DNA from 4 places in the Metabacillus rhizosphaerae genome. Region 2 is predicted to be linked to each of the others. Evidence: riboswitches for the same ligand, from Rfam matches in the RefSeq annotation. Region 2 holds a riboswitch; each other region holds the start of a gene.

Region 1 (4,611 bases), 2.5 Mb from region 2:
CATCGTTCTAACATTCCTGTATTAATTGCTAAATGATTATATATGAGGTAGACACTTATGATGTCTATCTTTTTTTATTTAGCAGAATCAATCCCCAACTACTATTTCAAAAAAATAGCTCTCTTCCTACTTTTTGTTAGTGAAGTGTGGAAATTCAAAACAATACATCAAAAACCCCATATAATCAATGATCAAACAGCACACATTAACATTAAGAACCTTTAATGATTGACATATATTATTAGATTGATATAATATTTTGTGGTGTACTTTTGTGCAAAAAAGCATAAAAGCGTTTAAGCCATAAAGGAGCAAGTATATGATTAGTGATAAAAAGACTTTTCAGTTTAAAGAAGCAGTTTCAATTTTATTTCTTATTTTGGCCATCATCTTTACCAGTCTATTTGTATTAAAGACAGAACCACATCTTGCCTTACTTAATTGTTTAGTTGTTGTGGCTTCTCTTGGGTTAATAAAACGTTATACATGGAAAGAGTTAGAAACAGGAATGATTAAAGGTATTCAGAGCGGAATTCAACCAATAATTGTGCTCGCATTAATTGGAATCTTAATTGGTGCATGGATGAGTAGCGGAACGATACCTACAGTAATGGTATATGCCCTAACAGTAATTAATCCGAACTACTTACTTATTACTTCATTATTTTCTTGTATGGTTATCTCAAGCCTTGTTGGAAGCTCATTTACTACAGTTAGTACTGTTGGCGTAGCTCTTATGGGTGCTGGAATCGCTATTGGCATACCTGCCCCATGGGTAGCAGGTGCTATCATTTGCGGTGCTTGCTTTGGTGATAAGATGTCTCCAATGTCTGATACAACAAATTTTGCATCAGGTGTTTCATCTGTTGAGCTTTTCACACATATTAGACATATGACCAAAACAACTATTCCTAGCATTCTTATTACAACTTTAATTTTTTTCATAATTGGGAGAATCACTCCTATCCATTCAGCATCACTGTCTGAAATGACAAACATGATAAATATAATTGAAACCCATGTCCAAATAAGTAGTCTTACACTGCTTTCACCAGTATTAGTTATAATTTTAGCCATTCGAAAGGTACCAGTCGTACCAGCATTAATCGTTGGAATTATTACAGCAGGGATAACAGCTGTAGGATTTCAAGGAGTAAAATTAAGCGAATTCCTTCATGTTTTACAAAACGGTACAACTTTCACAATTGAAAATGCGCAGGTTGTCAATATGATGAACCGTGGTGGACTTCAATCAATGATGTGGTCGATTTCACTCATCCTGATTGCTTTTGCTTTTGGCGGATTACTCGATATGTTAAACATCATTCCGACCCTCTTAAATGGATTGATAGAGCGCGTTAAAACAAAAGGTCAGCTGATTCTATCAACAGCTGCATCTTCGTTCGGGGTGAATTTATTAACAGGTGAACAGTACTTATCAATTCTCATTCCAGGCCAATCTTTTAAAGGCATATATGACAAAATGAAGCTTGAGCGTAAATACTTGTCACGAACACTTGAAGATGCTGGAACTTTGATAAATCCACTGATCCCATGGGGCGTAAGTGGTGCTTTCTTTGCTCAAACACTTGGTGTTCCAGTAATCGCCTTTTTACCTTTTGCTTTCTTTTTGTATCTATCACCTTTCTTTTCGATTCTTTTTGGATTTTTTAGTAAAGTAAAAACCACTTCTTAACGGATCTGACCTAGTAAGTCAGATCTTATTTTTTTCTTCCAAAATTCTATCGAAGTAGATAAATTTCGACAATTAGAAAGTATTGGTTGATTAATTTGCAAGTGTGCCTTATTATGTAAATAGAACAATTAACTACATATTGACAGAATCACAAACGTAAAAACTATATATTGTATCTTTGCAAGCGATAGGCGCCTATAAGGCTGAAAAGGGAATCTGGTGTAAATCCAGAACTGTCCCCGCAACTGTAAGTGTGACGAACTGAGATAGCCACTGTACATTATCATGTATGGGAAGGCCTCGTAGTAGGACGAGCACAAGTCAGGAGACCTACCTAAAGCTTGCTAAAGTTTCAATTTCTTCGGGGACTGAGAAGATGAAACGATAGTAAGTAATTATGGGCTTAACTAAATTCCTGCCCTTCTTAACTGTCGTTTTATCCGCTCATTCTCGAGCGGTTTTTTTATTTACCAAAAGATTATGGAGGAATTAACATGAGTACGACAACAACTACACCTATCATTATTGATAGCTTAAATGAAGAATCATTTAACGCAACAAAACTTACTACATTTATTAGCAGTATCCATCAACAATTCCCTTCACTATATATAGATAATTATCTTAACAGGATCAATAACACCCTTCTCCAGAGAGATTCCTATACGACTGAACAGCTCACAAATTTACTTATTTTAGAGGGATTATCTAATATTAATGAACAAGAGCCAGAATGGACTTACTTTTGCGCTCAAATTTATTTAACAAAACTCTACAAGGAAGCAGCAGCTAACCGTGGATATGACAAAAATCAAAAATATGGTAGTTTCAATAATCTAATTGAGATATTAGTTTCAAAGGGTCTTTACCACTCTAAGCTGCTTGATCTTTATACAAAAGAAGAAATTGAACAAGTTGGCTCATTTATCCAACCTGAAAAGGATCAGTTATTCACATATATTGGGCTTCGAACCTTAGCAGATCGCTACTTAACACGTGATTTTACAAAACAAACCTTAGAGCTTCCACAAGAAAGGTTCTTAATTATCGCAATGACACTAATGGCCGAGGAGCATAAAGAAAGACGCCTAGAACTTGTTAAACAAGCCTATTGGGCCATGAGTAATCTTTATATGACTGTAGCCACTCCAACATTATCAAATGCCGGAAAACCTATAGGGCAATTATCTAGTTGTTTTATTGATACGATTGATGATAGCTTACAAGGAATATTTGATAGTAATACCGATATTGCTAATCTTTCAAAATCAGGTGGTGGGATTGGTGCATACCTAGGAAAAGTCAGGAGCCGCGGAAGTGATATAAAAGGTTTTAAAGGTGTTTCATCTGGAATCATTCCTTGGATGAAAATGCTTAACAACACAGCAGTTAGCGTAGACCAACTAGGACAGCGAAAAGGTGCAATCGCTGTTTATTTAGATGTCTGGCATAAAGATATCTACTCATTCCTAGATTCTAAACTTAATAATGGTGATGAACGAATGCGTACCCATGACTTATTCACAGGTGTTTGTATTCCAGATATATTCATGGAGCAGGTTGAAGCCCGCGGGGATTGGTATTTATTTGATCCACATGAAGTTCGAAAAGTAATGGGATATAGCATTGAGGACTTTTACGACGAAGAAAAAGGGAATGGTAGCTTCCGTCAAAAGTACTGGGAATGTGTCGATAACGAACAACTTTCTAAAGAAAAGATTCCAGCTATTGAGATAATGAAACGTATTATGATCAGCCAATTAGAAGCAGGTACACCATATATGTTCTATCGTGATGAAGTGAACAGACAGAATGCTAATTCTCACAAAGGAATGATTTACTGCAGCAATCTTTGTACAGAAATCACTCAAAATCAAAGCGCTACAACTGTTGAGGAGCATTATACAGAGGACGGAAAAATAATTACCGTTAAAACACCTGGTGATTTTGTCGTTTGTAACCTCTCCTCTATTAATCTTGCAAAGGCTGTTACAGATGATGTTTTAGAAAGACTCATCCCTATCCAAGTAAGGATGCTAGACAATGTCATTGATTTAAATACGATTCCGGTTCTGCAAGCAAAGCTAACAAATGAAAAATATCGCGCAATCGGTCTAGGTACATTCGGATGGCATCATTTATTAGCTCTTAAACAAATAAAGTGGGAGCATGAAGAAGCTGTTAAGTTCGCTGACGAGCTATATGAGAAAATATCCTATCTTACAATTAGAGCAAGCATGGAGCTTTCAAAGGAAAAAGGCTCTTATTCCGTTTTTGCAGGTTCAGAATGGGAAACTGGTTCGTACTTCAAAAAAAGAGGCTATCAATCAAAGGAAAGCATATTCGATTGGGACTTATTACAAGAGAATGTAAAAAAGTTCGGAATTCGCAATGGATACTTAATGGCAGTTGCACCAAATGCATCGACATCGATTATCGCAGGAAGTACTGCTAGCATTGATCCAATTTTCCAAAAGGTTTATTCAGAAGAAAAGAAAGACTATAAAATTCCTGTTACAGTTCCTGATTTAAATGCAACAACAACCTGGTTTTATAAATCAGCTTATTTTATTGACCAGCTATGGAGCATAAAGCAAAATGCTGCAAGACAACGTCATATCGATCAGTCTATCTCCTTCAATTTTTATGTACAAAACAACATTAAAGCCAAAGACTTATTAGACCTGCATATGACTGCATGGAGTGAAGGGTTGAAAACAACTTATTACGTACGCTCAACCTCTAGTGAAATTGAAGACTGCGATTCATGTGCTAGTTAACGAACAAAAGCGCAAGCGCCTTGATCAGCCCCGACAAGCATAAGATGATTTAGAATAGAAGGCGTCCTTTGCCTTCAATTCTAAATTAGCTTATGACCTCGAGGGGCTAGGCGCTGGAGCTGGATGTCGTGCGCT
Region 2 (4,611 bases):
GCATAGCAGGATTGAAAATGCTCCAATTAGAAACGTTATTAACAAACGAGAAGACAACAGTACGTTCAACAGGAACAATACAGCTATTTGGAGTTAATGTTAAAGTAGCAGGATATGAAATTCATATGGGTACCACAACCCATGCCCCTCAAATAGAACCTCTCATTCAATTGAATGATCGAAAGGATGGAAGTAAGAATTCCATGGAAACGTGTATCGGAACTTATTTCCACGGTATTTTTCATAATGACGAATTTAGAGGGGTATTTTTAAACCATATTCGTAAAAAGAAAGGCCTGCAGCCTTTTCTCACAAGAGAATCCTTTGAAGATAGCCAAAATAAAGATTTCAACCGCCTAGCTGATCATGTTCGAAGCGCGCTTGATATAGAACACCTTTATGAAATAATGGAACAATTTCAACAAAGAAAGAGAGAATCCAAATGACTTCAAATATTAAAATACAAGAGACTCTACAATCTATTCAAAATCTTAATGATGAAAAAATGCAAGAAGCAAGAGAGTATGTGAATTCTTTAACGAAACCAATTGGAAGCTTAGGGAAATTAGAAGAACTCGCAATTCAGCTTGCCGGAATAACAAATCAAGTATTTCCTGAGGTTACACCTCCAGGTATTATCGTTTTTGCTGCTGATCATGGGATTAGTGAAATGGGGGTTTCTGCCTATCCAAAAGAAGTAACGACCCAAATGGTATACAACTTCCTAAATGGCGGTGCTGCAATTAATGTATTTGCAAAACAAATAAATGCTTTTCTTAAAATTGTTGATATTGGGGTAGCTGAAGATATTAACCATAACGAGTTAATTAATAAAAAGGTGAAATATGGTACGAATAACTATGCGCATGAAAATGCCATGACAGAGGAAGATGCGAAACAAGCCTTAATTGCGGGAATGGATATGGCCCAACAAATGATCGAAGAAGGTGCTAAGTGCATCATCGTTGGTGAAATGGGAATTGGGAATACGGCAACCGCAAGTGCAATTGTTTCGGTAATAACTGGATGTTCAGTCGAGGAAGTAGTTGGCTTAGGGACAGGAATCTCTGATGAAGCTCGAAATAAAAAAGTATCTATCATTTCTAAAGCATTATCAGAAAGAAAACCTAACCGAAAAGATGCAATTGATATTTTAACAAAAGTTGGAGGTCTAGAGATTGCGGGGATGACAGGAGCTATTATTAAAGCTGCTGAACAAAGAGTTCCAGTGATCCTAGATGGTTTTATTAGTACAGCTGCTGCCCTATTAGCTGTCGTTCTAGAGGAGAAGGTAAACGATTATTTGACAGCGGGCCATATGTCTAAAGAGCAAGGGCATATCCATGCCCTTGCATACCTACATAAATCTCCACTCCTTGAACTTGATTTAAGATTAGGCGAGGGAACAGGGGCTGCACTTGCATTTCCATTACTTGAAACAGCAACAAGAATGATGAAAGAAATGGCGACATTTCAATCAGCAGGCATTACAACTGAAAGTCAATCGTCCAAGATTTAGTAAATATTCATTTACACTTACTATATCTTCTTTTATAATAATGCATGTCACAAAAAAACGAATATTCAACAATAGGTCCTTAAATGACAAGATTTTGAGGATAATAGGGAAGTTTGGTGAAATTCCAACGCGGTCCCGCCACTGTAAACGTTGAATGTAGCTAAAAAAATACCCACTGTATAAATGATATGGGAAGGGTTAGCTATAATGATGATGCGTTAGCCAGGAGACCTGCCTATTGTTATGTAAAAGTATCCTTCGAGGAAAAGGATGGCTTTATAATGCTGGTGTCTTTTGATGTTTACATTGTAAATCACCATTTCCTTAATGCATTTATCGCCTTTTCCACGTGAATAGGCGTTTTTTTGTGGAAAAATGAATAGGAGTGGTAAGAATGACAACAGTATTGAAGAAATGGCTTTTACTAAGCATCATGGTTATGCTAATCAGCGTTTTCACAATTGCTTGTGGAAATGCAGAAGATAAAGCAACAGATGAGAATGAAACAACTTTGAAATCTGATGAAACAAAAGAAGGGGAAACCAAAGCTGCCTTTCCAGTAACAGTTACCGACGGAACGGGTGAAGAAGTAACAATTGAATCAGAACCTAAAACAATTGTATCTGTCATCCCAAGTAATACAGAAATAACATTTGCTTTAGGGCAAGGTGATAAGCTAATTGGAGTAGATAATTACAGTAATTATCCTCCAGATGTTGAAAAGATTGAAAAAATAGGTGATCAACAATTAGATGTCGAAAAAATATTGGCTCTACAACCTGATCTTGCATTAGTAACTGATTTCCAACATGAAAACAATCCCGATATTTTAAAGCAATTTAAAGAGGCTGGTATTGATGTCATTGTTATAGGAAGTGCGGAATCATTTGAAAATGTATACAATACGATTACTTTAATTGGCCAAGTTACGGGTGCAACAAAAGAGGCTGACACGATAGTAAAAGAAATGAAGGGTAGATTAGCTGAAATAAAAGAGCAGGCAAAAGCTGTAACTGAAAAGAAAGCTGTCTGGGTAGAAGTTTCACCTGCCCCAGACATTTTTACAACAGGTCAAGATACATTTATGCATGAGATGTTAGAAGTTATCAATGCAACAAATACTGCCGGTGAACAAAAAGGTTGGGTCAAAATGACCGAGGAAGAAATTGTTACATTAAACCCTGATGTTATCATTACTACATACGGATATTATGTTGAAAATCCTGCAGAAGGTGTATTAAACCGTACTGGCTGGGAAGAAGTGCCTGCTATTAAAGATAAACAAGTTTTTGATGTAAATAATGATACGGTTACTAGACCAGGACCACGATTAATTGATGGGGTTGAGACGCTTGCAAAGCTTATTTATCCAGAAATTTTTGACAAATAAATTCGTTTGGATGTATCTAATATGTGGAGTGTTTGTGCTAATTGCAGCACTCCTTGGTTTATTTATTAGTAGTGTTCATTATCCAATTACAGTAATTATGGATGTATTAGCTACAAAAATTGCCGGAATAAAGATATTTAGTGAGGAAATTCCCAAAACAGCAGAGTCGATCATATGGGAAATTCGATTTCCTCGTGTTTTATTGGCGTTTTTTGTAGGTGCTGCACTATCATTAGCTGGGGCAGCCTTTCAAGGGTTATTACGAAATCCACTCGCAGATCCGTACACAATCGGTGTATCTTCAGGTGCTTCTTTAGGTGCAGTTATCGTTCTATATTTTCAAATTACCATCACCTTTCTAGGTAGCTATACATTACCAGTTATCGCTATATTAGGTGGATTATGCACTATGTTTATTGTTTTTGCTGTGACCCATCTATCCAATCGAAGACTTTCAATTGAGACGATTATCCTTGCTGGAATTATCGTCAGTTCTTTCATTGGAGCTGTCATTTCACTTATCATTGCCTTAAGTTCACGTGAAGATATTCGGCAAATTTTATATTGGTTAATGGGGAATGTTGGGATGAGAGGCTGGAGTCATGTTAAGCTAATGATTCCCTTCTTTCTTATTGGTGCGTTGTTTTTAATAATCCGTTCAAGAGAGTTAAATGCCTTTGCGTTAGGTGAAGAATCAGCTGAACATTTAGGAGTAAACGTTCAGAAGGGAAAGATTTATATTATCATAGGAGCATCCTTACTAACAGGAGCAGCTGTTTCTGTATCTGGATCAATAAGTTTCGTTGGATTAGTTATTCCGCATTTTGTTCGGTTATTAATCGGACCAAACCATAGACATGTCCTACCTTTATCAATGTTGGTTGGTGGGGGATATTTGATCCTTGCCGATCTAATCGCCCGGACAATTATTTCACCAAGTGAACTACCTATTGGAGTGATAACAGCTTTAATTGGTGCACCAGTCTTTGCTCTACTATTAATTAGAGAACGACTAGGAAGGGGATAGATATGATTGACATTAAGCAATTATCTGGAGGGTATGAAAAAACGTCGGTAATAAAGGATGTTACACTTACCATCGAGACCGGTCATTTCTTTGCGCTTATTGGTCCGAATGGAAGTGGAAAAACAACTCTTGTAAAATTAATAACAGGTGTGTTGCCAATAAATAAAGGAACGATTACTATTTTTGAGAAGTCACTTCAAAGCTATTCAGCCCTAGAAAGAGCTAGGATCATAGCCGTTTTATCACAGGAACCACAGGTTGAATTCGATTTTCATGTGGAAGAAATTGTTATGCTAGGACGTTACCCACACCAAAAAGGATTATTAAAACATATTTCTAAAAAAGATCGTCAAATAGTTGATGAGGTTATGAAACAAACCGATGTATTTCAGTTTCGAAAACAACCATTTAAGAGTCTAAGTGGTGGAGAGAAGCAGAGAGTCTTATTAGCTAAAGCACTTGCACAAGAGCCACAGATCCTTTTTTTAGATGAGCCTACAAACCATCTTGATATAAAACATACAGTTAGGATGCTGGATCATTTAAAAGAATATCAAAGGAAGCATCATTTAACGATTGTTGCTATTTTACATGACTTAAATACAGCCGCTCTTTTTGCAGATAAGATAGGCTTACTCAATGGTGGAAAATTAATTGAGACAGGTGAATTGTCTC
Region 3 (4,611 bases), 700 kb from region 2:
ATGTCGCTGCAAGGGGATTAGATGTAGAAGGTGTAACACATGTATTTAACTATGATATTCCACATGATGTTGAAAGCTATGTTCATCGGATTGGCCGTACAGGACGAGCAGGTGGAGATGGTGTTGCCTTTACATTAGTTGCTCCCAAGGACATTGATTTCTTACGTATGATAGAAAAAGGGATTGGTCAAACACTAGAAAAGCAAGTGATAAAAGGGATAAGTATTCCTGATCGTGATGATTATGAGCAGGAACGAAACTCACAAATAAAAAAGGCACGCCGTCCAATCGGAAAAGACAAAGCAGGCAGAGCATCTGAAGCTCCATCTAGAAATAGAACAAATGACAGTAGGAGAAAGAGTAAAACAAGTACTTCTTCGCGGTCTAAAAGGACTCGATAATATCTTGGGAAATGAGAAGAGAGAGGACTTCAACCGTCTTTAGTTGAAATCCACTCTCTTTTTTACTTTTGTAAATCCTGCTTCGTTTTTTCACTTCTAATATTTATATCCTTCGAGAATTCTGTATCCTGCTTTTTGTTATTGGGGTATTTGTTTTTTCGTTCGCGGTTATCATTGCGGTTTGTCATTTTTGTACCTCCTCTCCTTGGTGATCATAACTATTATGTGCAATAGAAATATTTTTATTTTCTATCTAATTTTCATTTTTTACATACTCCATGATGATTAGAGAATAATAATGTCGACAAAAAAATTAGGAGTTATTTTTATGGATCAGAGGCTATTTAAATGGATAAATGACTTAGCAGGAAAAAATACTTTCTTAGATAATATCATGATCTTTGCCTCAAATCAGATGCGCTATATTTTCGGATTTGTTTTATTTTTACTGTGGCTACGAAAAGGTCAAAAAAGGAAAGTATTTTATCGTTCATTGATTTCGCTCATGATTAACTTATGTATTAATGTTCTAATAAAGCAATATAAATTTAGACCAAGACCGTTTATAACCCGTAAAGCCAATCTTTTAATTCCTTCAAAACTTGATTCAACTTTTACAAGTAAACACACTTTGCTGGCCTTTTCTGTTTCAACGATGATCTATCTTTCCAACAAAATTGTAGGCTGCATTATGTTGGGGTTATCAGTACTAATTGGTGTTTCACGAATATGGACGGGGGCTCATTATCCGTTTGATATTATTAGAAGTGCTTTTATAGGTTGTATAGTAAGTAATATTATTAATATGTCTTCGCTTATAAGAAAATAAATGTCAAAAACAAGGATGATAGGAGGATATAATTCTTTTATCATCCTTGTTTTTATTCATAAAGAACGAATTAATTAAAAACCGCCTTCACCTGGTGTAAATGGTATATCTAATTTATTTTCTACTGCACGGAGTCGTTGGTTTAAACGGTTTAATCTACGAGTATGTTGTTCAACTCTATCATTAACTTGTGTTACTTGCTGGTTTACTCGGTTGAATTCGCGATTTAATCGATTGAATTCCTGGTTTAATCTTTTGTGCTCTTCGTTTTGTCTTTTTAATTCGTTGTTAAGTCTTGCCAATTCCCGTGTTTGTCGTTCATTTTGTCGTTCTAGTGCAGCTACTCTTCTTTCAAGAGCTGGTTGTCTAGTATCCTCAAATTGTTCCTGATGTTGAACGAATGGAGGATAGTCATTTGGACTATAAAAATTAGGTTGCTGTGGGATAAACTCATGATAATATCCGTATCCGTATGGGTTCATGAAGGAAACGCTCCTTTTTTTATATGGTTGAAATCCTTATAAGTTTATGTGGGTTTTAGCGGACTGTCACGGCTCATGCCTATTTGTATGGGCCATATCTTCCTAGTTATTTCTCGGGAAAGCGCAGAAACCAACAAGATGTTACATGTTATTCGATTTTTAAATGAAATTTGTAGAGAGATTCTGGTTAGTATGAATCGTGATGGAAATCAATTTAATTACATAATAATGTTATGTAAACAAGAGTGTAATTATATACAACCTAGCATAGTAAGAAACGATATTTAGAAAAAAAACTTGCTAAATAACGAAAAATGATATAATCTAAGTCACATGTTTTAAATATATTTTAAAATTTAATAATGTTCAGTCAATGGGTGTTAAAAGATAATAAAGACTTTTAACTTAAAAGGGAAGTTCGGTGTAAATCCGACACGGTCGCGCCACTGTTATGGGGAGCTTCATATCGCAATCCACTGTTTCAAGCATGAAATGGGAAGGGATATGAAGTGAGGAACCTAAGTCAGGAGACCTGCCTATTGTGTGCACTTATTACCTACGCGAAATAGGGAGGAGTGGTGGTCATATGTTGAACCCTTTTATTCATTTCAACTCTAGTTAACTATGTCTATCAATCGTCTCTCTATTAATCCATTAGAGAGGCTTTTTTATTTGAAAAATAAACTACATAGAAGGAGTTAATAAAATGAGTATAAAAAGTTCAAATATCGGTTATCCAAGAATTGGTGAGAATCGTGAGTGGAAAAAGATTTTAGAATTATTTTGGTCAAACGAAATATCTGAGGAACAGTTTTATAGCGAAATGGAACAAATTCGCTTATCACATCTTAGAAAACAGAAAGAAAAAGGAATTGATCTTATTCCTATTGGTGATTTTAGTTATTATGATCAAGTGTTAGATACGGCTGCAATGTTTGGACTTATACCTGAGCGCTTTAAAACCGGTGAAAAAAAGATTTCCCTTAAAACCTATTTCGAGATTGCTAGAGGAAGCAGCGGGAAAATTGCGTCAGAAATGACGAAGTGGTTTAATACAAATTACCATTATATCGTGCCAGAGTTAAAGGACGCAAAGCCTACTTTATTAGAAAATCGTTTACTTAACTTGTATTTGGAAGCTAAGAATAAGTTAGGAATACATGGTAAACCGGTTATCCTTGGTCCAATCACATTACTTTCTTTATCTAAAGGATTTGATGAGCAAGAAAGAGCTGAGTTATTAAATTCACTAATAACCTTATATATAGAAGTATTTAAACAACTAAAAGAAGCTGGAGCAGAATGGATTCAGATTGATGAACCAATCTTGGTTAAGAATGTAGAGAAAGAGATAATTAATGAGCTTAAAGAAGTATATACAGCTTTCCAAGGTGGAGTTCCAGATGTAAAGTTCATCCTTCAAACCTATTTTGAAAGCATTGAATTTTATGAAGAGATAACTCAACTACCAGTACAAGGTATTGGTCTTGATTTTGTCCACGATGAAGGTGTGAATTTTGAAAATATAAAAAAATATGGTTTTCCAAATGACAAGGTGCTTTTTGCAGGTGTCGTTGACGGCCGTAATATTTGGAAATCAAGCTTAACTGAAAAAGCTTCTCTATTGAAAGAATTAACTAGCTTCGTTGATGAAAATCAACTTATTGTTCAGCCATCGTGTAGTTTGCTTCATGTTCCAGTAACGGTAAAAAGTGAGCAACAATTAGACACGCAAATAAAAGATGCATTAGCATTTGCTGATGAAAAGCTTGAAGAAATTGTCTACCTAACAAAGTTTGTTAACGATGAATTAGGTATTGCTGAACTAGAAAGCTATGATCAAGCAGTTCATTCGTTGAAAAATTCTGCACATCGTAATGTTCAAATAGTTCATGACGCGATGAAAAATAGGAAACATGACTCTTCATCACGGATTGATTCGAAAATTCGTAAGGAATTACAAGCAGAACAATTTCAATTACCAATCCTTCCTACTACAACAATTGGTAGCTTCCCTCAAACAAAGGAAGTACGTAAACAACGATTGAAATGGAGAAAAGGTGAGCTATCTGCTGCGAAATATGAGCAATATATTCAAAGTGAGATAAAGAAATGGATTGATATTCAAGAAGAGCTTGGATTAGATGTTCTTGTTCATGGTGAGTTTGAGCGTACAGATATGGTTGAGTTTTTTGGAGAAAAACTAGAAGGTGTCGCGATAACGAAATTTGGTTGGGTTCAATCGTATGGCTCCCGTTGTGTTAAGCCTCCTGTTATTTTTGGTGATGTTTATGCAATAGAAAACATGACCGTTAAGGAAACCGTATATGCCCAATCTCTAACAAAAAAACCAGTGAAAGGAATGCTAACTGGACCGGTAACGATCATAAATTGGTCATTTGTCCGTGATGATATTAGCCGTACTGACGTGTTAAATCATGTAGCCTTAGCGATTCGCGCGGAAGTTAAAGCACTTGAGGCAAGTGGAATTAAGATGATTCAAGTAGATGAAGCTGCTTTACGTGAAGGGTTACCATTAAAAGAAGAAAAAACAGAAAACTACTTAAACGCAGCAGTTTATGCATTCAAATTAGCTACATCATCTGTGGAAGATAATACACAAATTCATACACATATGTGTTACTCGAATTTTGATGATATTATTCATGCAATCGATGAACTTGATGCAGATGTAATCTCAATTGAGACATCTAGAAGTCACGGTGAATTAATCGCTTCCTTTGAACAACATCATTACAATAAAGGAATTGGTTTAGGTGTTTATGATATTCATAGTCCACGTGTTCCAACAATTGACGAATTATCACAAAATATTAAACGTGCACTTGAAGTATTGGATTACCATGCTTTTTGGGTCAACCCGGACTGTGGCTTGAAA
Region 4 (4,611 bases), 1.6 Mb from region 2:
TCTTTCGTTGTTACTACTGTATCTGAATCATCACTCGAATCATTTGTGGTTGATGTGCTCTCAGTAGATTCCTGTTGTTCTTGTTTTGATTGTTCCGCTTGTACCTCTATAGTTGTGGTTTCTTCCTTTTGCTCAACCTGAGCTTCTGAAGTAGTTTGCTCTACATTTGTTGTTTTTTCTTCAGCAATTGGTACCACTTCATCTTTTTCACAACCTGATAAAATTAAAATAACTGATAAAATAGCAATAATTATCACTTTATACATCCGCATTATAAGTACCTCCAATCATTTATTAATTTAATTCTAAGAATGCAACACCAAAAGCGCAAGCGCCCGTTTAGCGACGTATGGACTGGACTGAGCCGTAGTAGATAAAGGTAACACGAAGAGCGATAGCGATTCGATGTTGACTTATCGTACAGAGATGAGGGAAGTCCACTAGTCGCTGGGCGCTGGAGCTGGATGCCAAGCGCTTATCCACAGTACAAGAATTTTATAGTTTCCTAAACAACAGGAAAACGCCCCTCCAATTTGGAGAGGGCATTTTTTTGCGCTTTAGACTTTATTTGTTTGACGTCTATTTGAATAAACAAGAACTGTCGAACCAATCACTAGTAAAGTACCACCCGCTGCTAATAAATTAAATAGTGGGGTAGCTGTGTTTGGAAGAGGTTGCCCTTTTACTATTTCTTGAGCACTTTCCTTTTTATTTACTACTGTAGTAGCTTCTGATTTTGTTTCTGGTTGTTTTACTTCGTTCAACGATTCCTCAATTTCAGCTGTTTTTTCTGGTGTTGGCGTTACTTCATTATCAACGATTTCATCAGAATCTACGACTACTTCTGGTTTACTAAATCGATAAATCGAACCTTTATCTGTTAAGAGATAATCATATGCAGTTAACGCTAACAGAGCTTGAGTACTCGCCATCGTGTTAGTATCACCACCGCTTAGATGAGCAAAACCACCGTCTGACTGCTTAAATGTAAGAAGATGCTGAATAAGATTAACGCCTGTTGAAGCTCCTGAATCAAGGCTCGCAACAACCAGGTCTCCTGCTTGCTTGGTGAATCTCTCATCGGTTGGATCCACACCAACAGATGCTAAACCAATGATGACCTGTGCAGTTGTTTCACTAGCGTCACCACCATTTGTATCATCACTAAACCCACCATTGCTATCTTGGACACTAGAGAACCATTCGACTGCTTTATTGATAGCAGCTTGTACATTCTCCTGTTCTTTGTATGGTGCTAATGCTGCAAGCGCCATTCCAGTAATGTCCACACTAGGAGATGTACCAAATAGGGACCAGCCGCCCTTATTAAGCTGTTGATCAAGTAAATAGTTTACAAGTTTTTCTCTTGTCCATTTTGCATCACTTGGTATTTCATAGTTTCCACTATCATATGCTAGCAGTGCATAGATTACACCATTATTACCTTGTTTTATCATCCGCTCATTCGAGTGAATTTTTTCAACTAGATTGTATCCTGCGAAGTTCGTAGGATCAATTCCAGCTGCCGTTAATCCAATTACAAACCGCTCATAATCTGTTACATTTCGATAAATGCCTTCTTTTTCTATGATATCCTCTTTTAATCTATCAATATATTCTTGAGGTACATCTCCTCCAGCAACTTCAAGAGCTATTGCAGTAAAATCGTCATTTATAGCTTTCTTTGATAAATATTGTTTCGTTGATTGAACAGCAGTTCTTACTTGTTCTAGCGTGACTGGAGTTTGATCTGGTTTTGGTTCTTCTGTCCCAGTATCATCTTCTGGTGTTTCACCATCTGTTACAGGTTGCTCATCTTCACCATCATCACCAGTTTCATCCGGTGGAGGTCCCCATGATTCTACAACAAGCTTTAAATGGTCCCCATTTTTAACAATAGTAGAAGTAATCCCTTCTTGCATGTATTCGTCATTTAAGTATGTGCTCCAGTAATCATAGTCACCTAATTCAACCTTGCCGATGTTATTTACATAGGCAAAAAATTCAGAATCAACGGATGTATCTACACTAACTTCTGCCGTTTTACCAGCTAGTTTTATAGCATCGTATGCACTTGATCCATTCACAACTGATACCGTTTCTCTGAATACTACATTTTTATTTTTTTCGACCGCAGAAACTGTTATATCAACTGTTTCGGCTGGATAACTAATCACTTTAAAAAGTAGGCTATCTCCCTTTTCTACAACATAACTTGATGCTCCAACCTGTGCTCCTTCACCATTAATCATAAAGCCCCAATATTGATCACCTTCAAGAGGAATAGACCCAATATTATTGATAAATACTCCAAAATTAGGATCTTCACCATAGTCTAGAGCAACATCCTGTTTCTCTGTTTGTTCTTTTAATATATCAAAAGCTGTTTCACCTTCTTCAATCTCTACTGCAGTCATAGGCAATATCTTATTCCCAGCCTGATCTACTGCTGAAATTGTTGCACCATTTGTTAATACTGCTGCATCAACATGCTGTGGGAAAAATGATAAAACTTGAAAAAGAACTAATAAGGTAATAGAAAATAAAGCTATACCTCGGTTTGACAAATTTCGTTTGTTCAAAGTAAAAAGCCCCCTAATTATGTTTTCTTTCTATAAGAATAAAAGCACGAGAGTTACGATACCTTGCGCGCTTATCCAAAGTAGGATTCTGTGTACCTGAAAAATAAAAAAACACATCACTATACAGAGATGTGTGCTTGTCACAGGGTAAAAAATAGTAAAGTACATATGTATACCTGTGCTCAAACACCATCCCTATCCTCGTAAGTTTTGGTGATTTAAAAAAACAGGCAGGTCTCCTGGCTCATGATCAACACTCTTTTACAACCTTCCCAATATGAATAGTGGCATAATGCAAAGATCTCCCATTTACAGTGGCGGGACCGCGCCGGATTGTTCACCGGTCTTCCCTTTTCATGATAGACTTACTAGATCTATCAACCTATTTTTATCGTATTTAGTTACATTTAAGATTACTTAATAATAGTCTAGTATAAAAAGGGTGTCAATATTCGTCTCTTTCTCAATTTAAAAAAGGCACTCCCAGGACCAAACCCCTGGAGTACCTTTCCTGACTAATTATTTTGTTTCTCGATGCAATGTATGTTTTTTTAATCGTGGGCAGTACTTCTTTCTTTCAATTCGATCTGGATTATTTCGTTTATTTTTTGTTGTTATATAATTTCGATCCCCGGTTTCAGTACACGCTAATATTATATTTATTCTCATTTTATTTCCTCCTAATAAAAATTTAGTTTGATTTTCTTACGAATCTAAATAGCAACGGTAAATGAAGGTATTGGGTCAATAAACGTTGACCAATCTTGATTCATTTCTTCATCCGTTAATAAGCAATGATCTAGTGATTCCTCAACTTCAACACGATTCATATCAATACCAATCATAACGAGCTCTGTCATACGATCACCATATTTATCATCCCACTTTTCTAATAGTTCAGGTTCCTCTATGAGAACTTGTTGTTGTTCCTGCTGAGAATAAGTTGCGATCCACGCTCCTGCTCCTTGTATAATAATAGAGGGTCCTGCCTGAGAAAGTAATCCAGTCATATCATTTCGAGAGGCTAACCAAAAGAATCCTTTGGCACGGACAACATCAACTGGCCAATCCTCAAGCCAAGCCATCAATCTTTCAGGGTGGAATGGTCGTTTACGCTTGTATACGAATGAAGAAATGCCGAACTCTTCTGTTTCTGGCGTATGTTCTGTCATAAGCTCTTGTATCCATCCGGCAGCTTGACTTGCTTTCTCAAAATTAAACAGGTGTGTATTTAATATTTCGTTAAGGTCGACCTTAGAAAACACACTTTCTACCACTTTCGCCTCAGGATTTAATTTTTTAATAACTCTCTTTAATTCTTCAACATCTTCCCTATGGACTAAATCTGTTTTATTCAAAACAATGATATTTGCAAATTCTATTTGATCGATTAACAGATCCACGACTTCTCTCGTATCTGTTTCATCAGTTGCTAGCTTTCGATCCAAAAGTGTCTCTCCAGAAGCAAAATCGTACCAAAAGCGGTTTGCATCTACTACCGTAATCATTGCATCTAATTTACATAGCTCTGATAGATTGATCCCGAGCTCTTCATCCACATATGTAAATGTTTGTGCTACTGGAACAGGCTCTGAAATACCTGTTGATTCAATGACAAGATAGTCAATATCTCCTTGCTTTACAAGCTTCTCAACTTCAAAAATTAAATCTTCGCGCAATGTACAACAAATACAACCATTTTGTAGCTCGACTAGCTTTTCCTCTGTCTGAGAAAAACCACCCTGTTTAATTAATGAGGCATCAATATTTACCTCGCTCATATCATTTACAATTACTGCAACTCGCTTATTTTCTCTGTTAGCTAAAATATGATTTAATAAAGTTGTTTTTCCAGATCCTAAATAACCACTTAAGACTGTTACTGGTATTTTCTTTTTTCTCATTTGAACCCTTCTTTCTAGATCGTTATTATTACGATTTAAAGTCTATATTTTTCCTACCTATTTATTACGCACAACTGCTATCTTTAATTATGTGTAATTGGTCGTAATTAAATATCTTGTGGTAA

The links. A riboswitch is a leader RNA that binds a small molecule or an ion and turns the genes downstream of it on or off. The one in region 2 is predicted to bind cobalamin.
Region 1: it holds a riboswitch for cobalamin, as region 2 does, so the genes downstream of both, WCV66_RS26760 (ribonucleoside-diphosphate reductase subunit alpha) here and WCV66_RS15460 (ABC transporter substrate-binding protein) in region 2, are expected to answer to the same signal.
Region 3: it holds a riboswitch for cobalamin, as region 2 does, so the genes downstream of both, metE (5-methyltetrahydropteroyltriglutamate--homocysteine S-methyltransferase) here and WCV66_RS15460 (ABC transporter substrate-binding protein) in region 2, are expected to answer to the same signal.
Region 4: it holds a riboswitch for cobalamin, as region 2 does, so the genes downstream of both, WCV66_RS07415 (DUF4430 domain-containing protein) here and WCV66_RS15460 (ABC transporter substrate-binding protein) in region 2, are expected to answer to the same signal.

Annotation. Positions count from the first base shown of each region.
Region 1 is NZ_CP147403.1:5,650,957-5,655,567, forward strand. It holds gene WCV66_RS26750 (universal stress protein) at 1-36, shown strand, start outside; gene nhaC (Na+/H+ antiporter NhaC) at 323-1,696, shown strand; cobalamin riboswitch at 1,869-2,049, shown strand; gene WCV66_RS26760 (ribonucleoside-diphosphate reductase subunit alpha) at 2,191-4,476, shown strand.
Region 2 is NZ_CP147403.1:3,150,051-3,154,661, forward strand. It holds gene WCV66_RS15450 (cobyric acid synthase) at 1-446, shown strand, start outside; gene cobT (nicotinate-nucleotide--dimethylbenzimidazole phosphoribosyltransferase) at 443-1,519, shown strand; cobalamin riboswitch at 1,576-1,773, shown strand; gene WCV66_RS15460 (ABC transporter substrate-binding protein) at 1,926-2,909, shown strand; gene WCV66_RS15465 (FecCD family ABC transporter permease) at 2,872-3,936, shown strand; gene WCV66_RS15470 (adenosylcobinamide amidohydrolase) at 3,939-4,611, shown strand, end outside.
Region 3 is NZ_CP147403.1:3,854,339-3,858,949, reverse strand. It holds gene WCV66_RS18815 (DEAD/DEAH box helicase) at 1-401, shown strand, start outside; gene WCV66_RS18810 (hypothetical protein) at 464-589, opposite strand; gene WCV66_RS18805 (phosphatase PAP2 family protein) at 730-1,230, shown strand; gene WCV66_RS18800 (hypothetical protein) at 1,305-1,712, opposite strand; cobalamin riboswitch at 2,071-2,267, shown strand; gene metE (5-methyltetrahydropteroyltriglutamate--homocysteine S-methyltransferase) at 2,419-4,611, shown strand, end outside.
Region 4 is NZ_CP147403.1:1,549,562-1,554,172, reverse strand. It holds gene WCV66_RS07420 (DUF4430 domain-containing protein) at 1-272, opposite strand, end outside; gene WCV66_RS07415 (DUF4430 domain-containing protein) at 558-2,582, opposite strand; cobalamin riboswitch at 2,794-2,983, opposite strand; gene rpmG (50S ribosomal protein L33) at 3,102-3,251, opposite strand; gene WCV66_RS07405 (GTP-binding protein) at 3,296-4,486, opposite strand.